Regions from separate parts of the Sulfonitrofixus jiaomeiensis genome, predicted to be linked through region 2. Evidence: riboswitches for the same ligand, from Rfam matches in the RefSeq annotation. Region 2 holds a riboswitch; the other holds the start of a gene.

Region 1 (4,856 bases), 210 kb from region 2:
TATCAACCATTCGCAGCTGGAGTTCTCGGCGATCGAGAAAGACGGTCAGGATGTCATCCTTTTCGGGCTCGGCGCGATCAAAGGCGTCGGAGAAGCGGCCGTCCAGTCCATTCTGGAGGTTCGTGAGAACGGCGAGTTCAGTTCAATGCAGGACTTTGTCAACCGCATCGAGCCGCAGAAGGTCAACAAGAGGGTGCTCGAGTCGATTACGAAATCGGGCGGTTTTGATGCTTTCGGACTCTCCCGCCGTGCGATCCTTGGGCAGATGGACCTGATTATCCAGACAGCGAAAGATGCTTCACAGGCGAAGAAAAATGCAATCGGCAGTCTCTTCGGTGATGATGAGGAGATCTCTACCGTTGAGCTTACCCTGAAAGACGAGGCGGAGTTCGGGCTCAAAGAGATACTGGATTTTGAGAAAGATACGCTGGGCTTTTACGTTTCGGGCCACCCGCTCGATGATTTCCGCGAGCGCATCGATGCACTTACATACACGCTCTCTTCCGATATCGACAACATCACCGACGGTTCGACGGCGATCTTTATCGGGAAAGTCGAAGAGATCACCAAGAAGATCTCCAAGAAGGGCAACCAGTTCGGTATCGTCAACCTGATGGACTTTCACGGCAATATCGAGATGATGCTCTTCAGTGATAAACTCGATCAGCTCGAAGGGATGAATCTGAATGACCCGGTTGCATTTAAAGTCAAAGTGACCCATACTGAGCAGTTTACCCGCATGAGTGTTTTGAAGATTTTTACCCTGGACGAAGTCAAAAAAGAGGCAAAAAAGGTGGTGACAAAGATCGTTGAGAAGCCGCCTGAAATGTTGAAACTTCGCCTGCGTATGGACAAGAGCACGGAATTGCTCGAAGAGCTTTACCGTCTGGTCCGGCGTTATCCGGGCAACCGCCCGCTTCAGCTCAACATTGTCTCAAAATTGCAGAATGTTGTGATCGATTCTGCGATAAGGGTGGACAGCAAAGTACTCGACGAACTGGCACATTTCGAAGCAGTGGATGTGGCGTAAAGTATAAATCAATGTATCGTTGACAGGATAAAATTTTCGCTTTTTAAACCTTGTTTACAAAAAGGTAACATTTACATAAGCTTTGGCAGTCTTTGTATCGCTCGATGTGCAAAAAACTTGAGTATGCTTCATCGTGTAGTCTATTTGCATGATTTCCATCAACTTAGATGATTCACTAGGAACGTGTGTTGGGTATACCGAAAAGTTAGAAAATACCGTTTCTATTCCCTTTCCTCAATCGTCCCGGATCAGTCTGGGCAGAGATTTCCTGGAGAATTCATTTTTTTCAGCACGATTTTTTTGACGGACAGGAATTCTTCCTCATTTTTCGGTTGGTAGTAGGCGATGTAGCTGACGTATGTCAGCAATGCATGCTTTAAGCCTGTATATGACCGGAAAATTACCTGTACAAGCAGTTCTTTCAGTGCGTCGTTTATCGTTGCAAGGGTATTGTATAAGAAAAAGAATGCGGTGCGGGATACTTATGCATGTTCGGAGGGCAAACGACACTGAGAGAATTTTGAATTGAACTCAATCTGAACCGACACGATATTGTTGAGGTTATGATTAGTCAGTACTATATGGCACATAATTATGAGATAAGCCTTCAGTAGGAGTTTAAATACTTTAAAGATGGCCGTGTTATTCTCACCGAAGAGAAAAGTGTGCTTGAATTTTAGGAAAAAATGTTAATTTCGGCAAATACAATTCCAGCTCTGACTCCGGATAAGCATTATTCAAACATTTATTCAAAACGGCTCTGTTGATAGAATATGTTCACTTTTTATTTTATTAGATCGGGTCAATTGACTTGTCTTTTATATCGAGATTTGTATTAGATTACTTTACTTTGATTTTTATATGTGATATCATGTTCTTAACTGCAATAAAGCCAAACTGTCTGTGAGGGCAGGACGGAAAGCTAAGGACCTCCAGAAGAACGCCTGGCTACTCAGCAACTATCATACATTAAATGTCGTTTTGAAATGCTGGCTAGAAGTCATCTGTTCAAAATTCATCTATTCTAAAATATTGGAAGGATGAGACAATGAAACGTGTATTTTTTATTGCGCTTTTTATGGTTAAGTTCCTGTATGCTGCTGAGATCATCGTTGACAATCATGATTCGGGCTTCAGCACGACCGGTTCCTGGTCCGAGTCCGGGGCGCCGGATGAGTATGCCGACAGTTCTGTTTTCAGCAGAACCATCGGCAGCAGCGCGACCTGGACACCCGTTCTGCCGGAGGCAGACTACTATGAGGTTTATGTATGGTATACCGGTTCTACCGTCTATGATCGTGATACAGACGCCAGCTATACGGTCAATCATGCCGGGGGTTCTACGCCGATAGGGATTGATCAGAATCAGGGTTCGGGAGACTGGGTTTTACTGGGCACCTTCTCATTCAATGCGGGCACCAGTGGCAATGTTACCCTTGTGCGTGATGTGGAAACGGGAGGCACCAGCGCCGATGCTGTCAGGTTTGTGTCTCAGGGCGGTGTGCCTACAAACCATGCTCCGGTAGTAAATGCGGGTTCCGATCAGACGATCACGCTGCCTGCAGGTGCCAGCCTGAACGGTACGGTGACCGATGACGGTCTTCCTGCTCCTTATACGGTCGTGTGGACACAGGTCAGTGGTCCCGGGACCGTAACATTCAGCAATGCCGCTGCGGAAGATACGACAGTCAGCTTCAGCCAGGATGGAACTTATGTGCTCAGGCTGAGTGCAGATGATACAGAACTGCAGGGATATGATGATATAGAAATTACAGTCAATCCGGCTGCAGGCAGTGGCGCGATCATCGTTGACAATCATGATTCGGGCTTCAGCACGACCGGTTCCTGGTCCGAGTCCGGGGCGCCGGATGAGTATGCCGACAGTTCTGTTTTCAGCAGAACCATCGGCAGCAGCGCGACCTGGACACCCGTTCTGCCGGAGGCAGACTACTATGAGGTTTATGTATGGTATACCGGTTCTACCGTCTATGATCGTGATACAGACGCCAGCTATACGGTCAATCATGCCGGGGGTTCTACGCCGATAGGGATTGATCAGAATCAGGGTTCGGGAGACTGGGTTTTACTGGGCACCTTCTCATTCAATGCGGGCACCAGTGGCAATGTTACCCTTGTGCGTGATGTGGAAACGGGAGGCACCAGCGCCGATGCTGTCAGGTTTGTGTCTCAGGGCGGTGTGCCTACAAACCATGCTCCGGTAGTAAATGCGGGTTCCGATCAGACGATCACGCTGCCTGCAGGTGCCAGCCTGAACGGTACGGTGACCGATGACGGTCTTCCTGCTCCTTATACGGTCGTGTGGACACAGGTCAGTGGTCCCGGGACCGTAACATTCAGCAATGCCGCTGCGGAAGATACGACAGTCAGCTTCAGCCAGGATGGAACTTATGTGCTCAGGCTGAGTGCAGATGATACAGAACTGCAGGGATATGATGATATAGAAATTACAGTCAATCCGGCTGCAGGCAGTGGCGCGATCATCGTTGACAATCATGATTCGGGCTTCAGCACGACCGGTTCCTGGTCCGAGTCCGGGGCGCCGGATGAGTATGCCGACAGTTCTGTTTTCAGCAGAACCATCGGCAGCAGCGCGACCTGGACACCCGTTCTGCCGGAGGCAGACTACTATGAGGTTTATGTATGGTATACCGGTTCTACCGTCTATGATCGTGATACAGACGCCAGCTATACGGTCAATCATGCCGGGGGTTCTACGCCGATAGGGATTGATCAGAATCAGGGTTCGGGAGACTGGGTTTTACTGGGCACCTTCTCATTCAATGCGGGCACCAGTGGCAATGTTACCCTTGTGCGTGATGTGGAAACGGGAGGCACCAGCGCCGATGCTGTCAGGTTTGTATCGCTGGGCGGTGTACCTGATACTACGTTTCCTATCATCACGATTATAGGGGATAACCCTTTAAATCTGCAGCTGGGCGACACCTTTAGCGATCCGGGGGCCACGGCGCATGATAATATCGACGGTGATGTTACGGCATCCATACAGACAAGCGACGATGTCAACATCTCTGTTGTCGGAACCTATAGTGTTAACTACACGGTTGGTGATACAGCAGGCAATATTACAACTGCTGTCCGTACCGTTGTGGTCAGTGATCCGACAGCAGATACAACACCTCCCGTCGTTACGATTATAGGGGATAATCCTTTAAATCTGCAGCTGGGCGACACCTTTAGCGATCCGGGGGCCACGGCGCATGATAATATCGACGGTGATGTTACGGCATCCATACAGACAAGCGACGATGTCGACACCTCTATCGTCGGAACCTATAGTGTTACCTACACGGTTGGTGATACAGCAGGCAATATTGCAACTGCTGTCCGTACCGTTGTGGTCAGTGATGGCGATTTTCAGGTCATTGAACTTAATGAACTCGAAGCTGACACTCCTAGAACAGAGGATGATTTTGGATACGACGTGGCCATTAATGGGGAGTATGCTGTTGTTGGTGCTCGGCTTGCGGATGTAGGCGGTGTTGGTAATGTCGGTGCGGCATATGTTTATAAAAAAAATATTAACGGGCATTATATTCGGATTGCCGAATTGACATCCGACGATGGTGCAGAAGGCGACTATTTTGGTAATTCGGTAGCTATTGAGGGGGATTATGTGGTAGTCGGCGCAATGGGCGAAGACAATAATAATAGCAGTGCATCTTTTGACAGCGGGGCTTTATATGTATTCAAAAAAGACGCTTCGGACAACTACACGCAGATAGCCAAGCTTGTTGCGAATGATGGCGCCGTCTATGATCATTTGGGTTGGGTGGTTGACATAAGC
Region 2 (4,856 bases):
TCGATTCAAATCTGACTGGTTTCCTGGAATTGGAATATGTTTAGCGTTGGAAGATGCAGTACATTCCCTGTTCTACAATCTGTCGGCTGATATCACAGCTGCTCACAAGCCCGAGTTGAATGATCAGACTAAATCTCGCTCTAGACGCAATTCCCCTCACTTTAAGATTATAAATTCGTACTTGAATAATCCTGTATAAGCAGGACAACACATGTTTAAGCAGTACGCTCTACGGAAATAATGACAGTACAAAAGATACTTTTTCTATTAAAATATTTAGCAGCAATACAGATGAGCCAGAACACTGATATATAAGTAGATGAGGTGAGAAGTTGGCGATAGCAAACTGATATTTGCAGATATACCAATGGAGTGTTTTTTGGACGGGCATATGCAATGCCCCGTGGCATTATTTCACGGCAAAACGATCTGATGCCGTTCTTTTTAGATCGACTGTTTTGAGAGATTGATTTCCTTCGTTTTGGACGGATAATCAATTTGGCTCTTTATACAGTCCACCTTTTTTAGTTACCGCTTGTCTTTACTTTTCATTGGCGGTATTTAATTAACTCGAATTGGTTATTTAGATCCTGTCTTCAACAATTTCACCCGAAGCGACAGCCGGTAATACGTTGGCATGTGCAGCTTCATATTTCCATTTATAGTTATAAGCTACAATTTGGAAATCATCACCGGGAACGACGGTAACTTCAAATAGCCCATCAGCATCAGTTGACAAATCGCTTCTCATCCAGTTAGGTCCGATAAGAGCTACTCTTGCATCTTTAACCGTGACTCCATCGCTATACACGATTCGGCCGCGGTATGTGCCAGGCGACGTCTCTAGCGGCATATTTAGACTCCATGTACCAACGTGTGAAATGCTCCCCACATATGTTCCATCCGACTGGAGTTCTGCATAGCCTTCTTCGATCCAGGTCCCTTGGCTGTAGTCATAATACCATAGCGGAATAATGTTCTTCTCTTCTAGAGAGGTAACGGCATCAAATGTCAATGTTGCTGTAGCGCCATCTGCAAGATTTAGTGCATTACCGCCAGTATCTTTGAGTGATAGGCTGATCAGGCCGTAAGAGCTAAACAACACTGTCTCCCCATTGACATTTTTCCCTTCAAAAGTACCTGGAAACAGTTCTTTGCCTTCCTCTGTAGTGACATCCACTATTTTTAATCCTGCAGTAACAGTACCGTGATAGGCATTACCTGACATATCTGCATAGACATCAGTAGGTATGTCAAGATGGGCACCGGCAACTGCGGTCTGGCTGTCATAACTCCATTGTGAAGTATAGGTACCTATAGCGTACTCGAGATAATTCGAAGAAGCAGTGGTTGTACCTTCCGCATAGAGATCAACCTGAATACGTGTACTGCCAAGCAGGTAGCCCTCTTTTTCAAAATTGACAACGGCGTTTTCAGTTTCAGCAATGTTGGAGAGTGTAAAATAGCCGTTCTCATCGGTTGCTGTGGCACATCCGCCCACATTGATCTGCACATCGGCTAATCCGCTGCCTGTCGCTTTGTCAGTGACATGGCCTTCGATCATTGCATCGCCTTCTACACATACTGCAACGACAGGTTGTGTCTCTTCCACTACAGGTAGCGTCTCTTCAACGACAGGTTGTGTCTCTTCCACAACGGGTAGCGTCTCTTCAACGACAGGTTGTGTCTCTTCAACAACGGGAAGTGTCTCTTCAACAACGGGAAGTGTCTCTTCAACGACAGGTTGAGTTTCTTCAACAACGGGAAGTGTCTCTTCAATGACAGGTTGAGTTTCTTCAACAACGGGAAGTGTCTCTTCAACGACAGGTTGAGTTTCTTCAACAACGGGAAGTGTCTCTTCAACAACAGGTTCTGTCTCTGTAGTAGTTTTTTTAGCTAAGCCCGGTGGTAGTGTTGTCTTTACCTTAGGTGCTAGTGCAGTACTGCTGCTTGTTTGATTGGCATCTTCTTGACAACCTGTCAGAAAAGCGACTGTGATGAGTAATGTCAAAAAACTTTTTTTAGTCGATAAGTACAAAAGTTCATCCTTGTTTTTGAATAAAACCTTCATGCAAAAAGGCATGTAAGAATTTAATATTCAAACCTGGGATGTGAATCTATAGAGGAGGTAACCCGGCTATCTTAGATACAGTGATGAAAGGAGGTAGATGAGAAGATGCTTACTATTCCACATAAATAAGAATACATGTCAATGCAACCCAGCCATCTCTTTCAAAAATGAAATAAGACCCGTGGCTTTCCGTCCCCGCTTCACAACGGGTTTGGCCTAGTTAATTTAATAATGTATGTGAGGAATAAGGTTCAGAGGGAAAAGGCTTGATTTTATAATAAAAAGTGTAAAATCATCTTCTTTATAAAACAAGGCAACCCAGCTATCTCTAATCAAAGAGACCTGAAGCTTTCCGTCCCCGCTTCACAACGGGTTTGGCATAAACAATCAGAATTATTATATAAAATAGCTTAAATATTCATTACTTATTTAGATTAGATAGATGAAACTTGACGTCTCTTGCTTGTGCTTCTTAGTTTTTAACAGATATAGATTGGTTGTCAGTAGGGTGATCACACTGTTTATGCATCTCTTTTCATTCGGACTTAGCGATGTTATAGATATTGCTTTGTTGCCGATCATTTATATGACTTTTTAAAAATGTTGTGCAGTAAAATTGAACAAGAAGCACAGGGTAAAGAGATCTCTGTGCAAATCGACTTGGCAACTGAAGAGGACAGGCTGGCACGCTGTTTGAACAAATCCTCAGTCGATAATTCTGGCCATAACAACACCCTTGATCGCGAGCAACTTCTCGATCATTGATTCTGGGAGATTTCCGTCTTCTATATCGATGATGTTATAGGCCAGGTTACCTTTACTTTTATTGAGCATGTTGGCAATATTGATATTGTGTTTTGCCAGCAAAGAGGTGATCTCACTGATCATGCTTGGCATATTCTTATTGGCTATAACCACTCTTTTTGCGCCTGCTATTCTAGGTTGTACACAGTTAGGAAAATTTACAGAATTCTCGATATTTCCGGTTTCAAGAAAATGTTTTACCTGGGTGCATGCCATGACTGCACAATTGTCTTCTGCCTCGCCTGTTGAAGCTCCGAGGTGGGGTATAGGAATGACCTGTTTGATATCGAGCAGGTCGCCATTGGGAAAATCTGTTACATACGCCGAGACTTTTCCGGAGGCAATGGCGTTTTTGAGGGCATCATTATTGATCAAACCACCTCGTGCAAAATTCATGATTTTGACGCCGTCTTTCATCATGGCAAATTTTTCGCTGTCAATCATCTCTTTTGTGCTCTCCATCAGCGGTACATGAATGGTCAGATAGTCAACATCGCTAAGAAGTGTCTCAAGTCCGGTGGCCTTTTGTACATTGTGTGAGAGTTCCCAGGCAGAATCTATAGAGAGAAAGGGGTCGTAGCCGATAACGTCCATGCCTAATGCGAGTGCATCATTGGCCACGATCACACCGATAGCGCCTAGACCGATGACCCCGAGCTTTTTGCCTTTGAGCTCCTGACCTGCAAATTGGGACTTTCCTTTTTCGACCAGTGCCGGAACTTTGTCACCCTCTTTTTTTAAGCCATGAACCCATGCGATACCCTCTACAATATCACGTGAAGCGAGCAGCATACCGGCGAGTACCAGCTCTTTGACGGCATTGGCGTTGGCTCCGGGTGTGTTAAACACGACAATACCCTTTTCAGAGCATTTTTCGATAGGGATATTGTTGGTTCCGGCACCGGCTCTGGCAATGGCAAGTAACGACTTTGGTAGTTTCATATCATGCATTGAAAAACTGCGAAGTACGATTGCATCGGGATGTGTGATTTCACTGGCGACTTCATAGTCTTCGCGGGAAAACAGTTCCAAACCTTGCGGTGAAATCTTGTTCAGTGTCTGTACCTTATACATCTTATTCTCCATTTTACTGTTTTTCTATCGCGAACGTTTACATTAGTCAATCAAGCGCTTGAACGCCATTTTAGCTCATTGCATGTTATATTGAGACACAAAGGCCGTTTGTGATATACCTGAGAAAGCCTGACTTGTAGAGTTGTATTTATTCTAACAAAATCTAGGGAAAAAAGTCCTTTTTCCCTGGGATAAAAGATTGTCGGCAGCACCTTTTTTAAATTCATGGGATGTCATCAGTGGCTATTTGAGAAAACTAGTGTAAAACTAAAAATGTGATTTATTGATAGTCTTGTTGTAAAGAAATTGTGAAGAGAGTGTTTTATAGCTGTCTTGCGACAATTCAACCAATCATGACATGGATTTGTTTTGATAAATGGCTGAAATGATAGATTTTAGAGCTTAAAACCCTAAAATCCATTGGTTTTTTTATTTCAGTTCAAAATTGAAAAGGTAAACCGTACCCATTTCGCTAATGATATTTTCGGTATAAGATCTGGCACCAACAACCATATCAGAACCGCTGATGGCTACTGAATATCCAAAATAGTCTCCTGCGCCAGTATCATGAGCTTTGAATCTGAGGATTTCTGTAAAGACACCTGTTCCATCATTTTGGAAGAGATAGGCTGCACCACGATTGCCGTTTATATCGCTGGCCGGATCTTCGCTTTTGGCGCCGACAAGGACATAATTTCCGCTAATGCTGACTGCGCTACCAAATAGATCATCTGCAACGGCATCGGAAGCAGCAAGTTTTGTTGTCTGGGTATAGGTGTCATCTCCGTTGTTTTTAAAGATATAGGCTGCACCGGTATTGTTTTTATCGACACTGTCTTGATTGGCATTGTCGTGATAGGCACCGACAACTGCATACTCTCCATTTGCGCCGATACCCACTGACCAA

What was found. A riboswitch is a leader RNA that binds a small molecule or an ion and turns the genes downstream of it on or off. The one in region 2 is predicted to bind cyclic di-GMP.
Region 1: it holds a riboswitch for cyclic di-GMP, as region 2 does, so the genes downstream of both, WCY20_RS08670 (immunoglobulin-like domain-containing protein) here and WCY20_RS09765 (hypothetical protein) in region 2, are expected to answer to the same signal.

What each region holds. Positions count from the first base shown of each region.
Region 1 is NZ_CP147919.1:1,726,752-1,731,607, reverse strand. It holds gene dnaE (DNA polymerase III subunit alpha) at 1-1,030, shown strand, start outside; cyclic di-GMP riboswitch class I at 1,912-1,986, shown strand; gene WCY20_RS08670 (immunoglobulin-like domain-containing protein) at 2,079-4,856, shown strand, end outside.
Region 2 is NZ_CP147919.1:1,934,463-1,939,318, reverse strand. It holds gene WCY20_RS09765 (hypothetical protein) at 584-2,071, opposite strand; cyclic di-GMP riboswitch class I at 2,211-2,297, opposite strand; cyclic di-GMP riboswitch class I at 2,381-2,460, opposite strand; gene WCY20_RS09760 (phosphoglycerate dehydrogenase) at 2,777-3,961, opposite strand; gene WCY20_RS09755 (cadherin domain-containing protein) at 4,379-4,856, opposite strand, start outside.